DNA from 2 places in the Oceanisphaera sp. IT1-181 genome. Region 1 is predicted to be linked to the other one. Evidence: predicted binding sites of a transcription regulator. Region 1 holds the regulator's gene; the other holds the start of a gene.
What was found. Region 1 encodes sigma-54, which starts transcription at its own class of promoters, with help from an activator protein. Its sites were predicted from a motif close to TGGCACNGTTTTNGCTT; they were not measured.

Region 1 (2,203 bases):
CCATTTCGGTGTTAGATATCAAAAAAATTATCCTACACCTGCGGGATCGCGGCTTAGGCGTCTTGATCACCGATCATAACGTGCGCGAAACACTGGATGTGTGCGAGCGGGCCTATATCGTCAGCCACGGCCATCGCATTGCTGCGGGCACCCCCGCCGAGATCCTGGCCAATGAGCAGGTGAAGAAAGTCTATTTGGGTGAGCAATTCAGCCTGTAGTTATTAAGCTTTAAAGTTATGTAAGTCTGTGGTTATTAAGCCTGTACTTATTAAACCTATGGTTTTTAAGGATAAGGTTATTCCGCCTGTAGGTGAATCGCTATCATAGCGATGCAGCTAACCTCCTGTGCGCTTGAGATAAAAGGACTTTTGATGGATATGGAAGGACTTTTGGGAGGAATTTTTCTTTGTTAAAGCCAACGCTTCAATTACGTATGGGCCAGCAGCTGACCATGACGCCGCAGCTGCAACAGGCCATTCGCCTCTTGCAGCTGTCGACGCTGGAGCTGCAGCAAGAAATTCAATTGGCGCTAGAAAATAATCCCCTGCTCGAGCAAGAAGAAGCCGAAGAGCACGAGTATGACGACGCTGAACTCGATCCGCTGCCCAGCAGCCCAGACGAGCAACTGGCCACCGACAAAGCCATGGAACAGCATACCTTGTCTGACGAGATGCCCATGGACACTCAGTGGGATGATATTTATACCGCCTCGGCGGGTACCAGTGGCACCGGCGGCTTGCCCGCTGGCGTGGAAGACACCGTCTATCAAGGCGAAACCACCGAGACGCTGCAAGATTATCTGCTGTGGCAGATGCAGCTCACGCCCTTTAGCGAAACCGACCAAGCCATCGCCTTGGCCATTATCGATGCCATCGATGAGGCCGGTTATTTAAGTTTAGATATAGACGGCATTTTGGCCTCTGTGAGCGGTGGCGAGCAGCATATAGAAGCGGACGAAATAGAGGCGGTACTGAAACGTATTCAGCACTTTGATCCGTTAGGCGTGGCGGCACGCAGCGTACAAGAGTGTTTGCGTATTCAGCTGGAAGCCCTGCCCGCCGCAACGCCTTGGTTAACTGAAGCACAGCTGCTGATTGAGCAGCACATGGACTTGCTCGGTAATCGCGACTATCGCACCCTGCAGCGCCTGACCAAGCTTAAAGAAGATGAGCTCAGAGATGTATTGGCCTTAATTCAGCAACTTGAACCTCGCCCTGGCAATAACTTGCTGCAACACAACTCTGAGTATGTCATTCCCGATGTAGTGGTCACCAAGCAGCAAGGGGTGTGGAAAGCTGAGCTTAATATGGAGGCGCTGCCCAAGGTGCGGTTAAATCAAACCTATGCGGCCATGGGGCAGAGCAAGCAAGGCAGCGATGGCCAGTTTATTCGCCAACATACCCAAGATGCTAAGTGGTTTATCAAAAGTTTAGAAAGCAGAAATGAGACCTTGCTCAAGGTTGCTAATTGTATTGTCGACCAACAACAGGCATTCTTTGAGTACGGAGCCGAGGCCATGAAACCCATGGTGCTCAATCAGGTAGCGGAAGTGGTTGAGATGCACGAATCGACTATTTCCCGCGTCACTACTCAAAAATTTCTGCATTCGCCCAAGGGTGTGTTTGAGTTAAAATATTTTTTCTCTAGCCATGTGGCCACCGAAAGTGGCGGAGAATGCTCTTCTACGGCGATTCGTGCCTTTATTAAGAAATTAGTCGGGGCAGAAAATCCGGTTAAGCCATTGAGCGACAGTAAAATCGCGCAATTATTAGCCGAACAGGGGATACAGGTGGCCAGACGGACCATAGCCAAGTATCGTGAGTCGTTGGCCATCCCCCCTTCCAATCAGCGCAAACGCCTGTTGTAAGGTGAACCAATAAGGAAGACTTTATGCAAATAAATCTGACTGGCCACCATGTAAATATCACAGACTCATTACGTGACTATGTGCACAGCAAATTCGCCAAGCTGGAACGTCATTTCGATAATATCACCATAGTGCACGTGGTACTGACGTTGGAAAAACTGCAGCAAATTGCCGAAGCCAAAATTAATCTGAGTGGAGGTGAAATTTTTGCCACTTGTCAGCAAGATGACATGTACGCTGCCATCGACGGTTTGTTTGACAAACTCGATCGCCAAGTTATTAAACACAAAGAGAAGCTAAAGCAAAAATAACTATGGAAGTCGCCGATATATTAAG
Region 2 (2,203 bases), 1.6 Mb from region 1:
AAGAAGCGCGCAAACGCATCTTCATCTATGTCTTGCTCAGCAATGGGCTCAGGGCTGGCAAAGGCATCGGCTTCATCGTCGAGACTGTCATCAGCCGTGGCAAACAAGTCGTCAAACTCATCCCGCTCATCGTCCATTATCATGCTGTTTTCAGTTAATGCTTGCTCTTGGGCGGCGAGATCGCGACGCTCACGATTGCGCCACCACAAGGTAAACAAGGCCAGCAACAACAAGGCCGGTAAGATGAGGATCAGCGCCAAGTTAATGGGGTTATTCAGCAACTCTTGTAACCAACCTTTAGGCTCGGCCTCTGGGGCCACATCTTGACTCGATCGCTCATCGGTATTGGCTTTAAGCGCGGCCACTTCGGCGCTTAATTGCGCCAAATGTTGGCGTAACGCCTGATTATTATCCGCCAAACTGGCTAACTGCTCATTAGACATGGACACCTGCTCACGCAGCTCGTCCATCAATTGCAGCTGTAGACGATTTAACGCCATATCTTCTGCTTGTTCAGGCGTGGCGGGGGTATTGTTTGCGGCGATTATCGGTGCCGCTTTGGGCGCAGTTAAGCCATTGGTCGCCGCCTTAGGCTCAGTTAAGCCATTAGCAGCAGGCGTGGGCTCAGTCACCGGAGGCCGCGCGGCCGTGGGTGCCGCCGTGTTAGTACTGGCTATCGGTTGCGCTGCTGGCTGAACTGTCGGTTTAGGTGCTGGTTTAGGCGTCACAGAGCTAACTTGTGCCACGGCAACTTGAGGTCTGGCTGGTGCTGTAGCCCCTTGCACGACGCGGCGATTGCCTTGGCGCGTTAAACGGCTAAATTCTGTTTGCGCTTCGCCGGCCGAACGCTGGCGTGCTTGACTCGCGGTGGGCAGACGTAATTGCACGCCGCGCTGTAAGTTATTGATATTACCACGCACAAAGGCGCGCGGATTAAGGTGATACAAGGCCACCATGGTTTGCTGCACCGTTACCGGCGAGCGCGTATATTTTTCGGCTATGGTCCACAGCGTATCTGTACTGCGCACCGGCCCATATTGGCCCGCCGCTGTGGCAGCCGGGGCGGGTATAGTGCCAATTTGTTGAATAGGGCGAGTTTGCTGAGCCGGGCTGGCTTGTGGTACGGCGGCAGGACGATCCGGCTCACGGGTTTGCGCGCTGTCTGCAGACTCAGGCCCGCGCAGCTCAATATAAAAGTCGCCTTGAGCCAACACGGCGCTACTGGCTACCCAAGCCGCCAAGCCAACACCAAGATAGGGTTTAAGTCGTTTTATCACGTTTATTATGTCCTTTGTCCTGACGCTGTGCCCGCACCTTTAAGGGTCATCATGGCCTACGTATATTAACGAGTGTAGAAAAAACAGTGCCAAGAGGAACAGAGCCTCAGCCATTTACTGCTTGAATGCTCAAGCTTACGCGATCCGCTAACGATTTTTATACTTTAGAGGCGTTTATACTTTAAAACCTAATCCCTGCGCCTGTGCCGTGTCTGCGGTTTTAGAATCTGAGACTAATTGTAATGAGGCCAACTCACGGCGCTCCGGATACTGCTTACGCAAGCGGTCAAAAAAGCCGGGCTGACCGAGGGCTGACCGAAATGCCGCGTCATCTACGCTAATGTCGTATACCAGCCCCACCAAACGCGCCAGCAAAGACTGATCCAAGCAGGCTGCTAGCTCAACGCGTGTAAACGCGGGTACTGGCAGTAATTGCGACAACGAATGTGTCGGCGTTAACTGTTCAAGCTCAGCCAAGGCCTGATATAAGGCAAAAGTACCCCGCGCCTTGCCCTCTAAGCTGTAACCGGCGATATGTGGCGTGGCCAACAACACATGAGGCACTAAAGGCGCCAGTACGTTTGGCTCATCTTCCCACACATCCATCACCAGCGTTAATGGCGCATTACTCAGCTGGCGAGTTAACAGCGCAGCATTATCCCACACTTCGCCGCGACATGCGTTAATCAGCACTTGCTCGCCCTTAAGCTCGGCAATGTGGGTTTTATCTAACAGGTGCCAAGTGGGATGCGCACCACCACGGGTGATCGGCACATGAAAACTGACGATGTCGGCGGTGAGTGCTTGATTCAAATCGACAAAATCTGTCGGACTGCTTTGAGCACAGCGCAGCGCTTTAAATGGGTCGCACAACAGCACTTTCATACCCAGCGCTCTCGCTCGCTGTACTACTTGCGAGCCAGTAT

Region 2: a site for sigma-54 is predicted at 1,353-1,369, ahead of R0134_RS06615 (FimV/HubP family polar landmark protein). Genes of this name have one in related genera too.

What each region holds. Positions count from the first base shown of each region.
Region 1 is NZ_CP136856.1:3,042,389-3,044,591, forward strand. It holds gene lptB (LPS export ABC transporter ATP-binding protein) at 1-218, shown strand, start outside; gene R0134_RS13510 (RNA polymerase factor sigma-54) at 434-1,867, shown strand; gene hpf (ribosome hibernation promoting factor) at 1,891-2,178, shown strand; gene ptsN (PTS IIA-like nitrogen regulatory protein PtsN) at 2,181-2,203, shown strand, end outside.
Region 2 is NZ_CP136856.1:1,453,039-1,455,241, reverse strand. It holds gene R0134_RS06615 (FimV/HubP family polar landmark protein) at 1-1,277, opposite strand, end outside; gene R0134_RS06610 (4-phosphoerythronate dehydrogenase) at 1,452-2,203, opposite strand, start outside.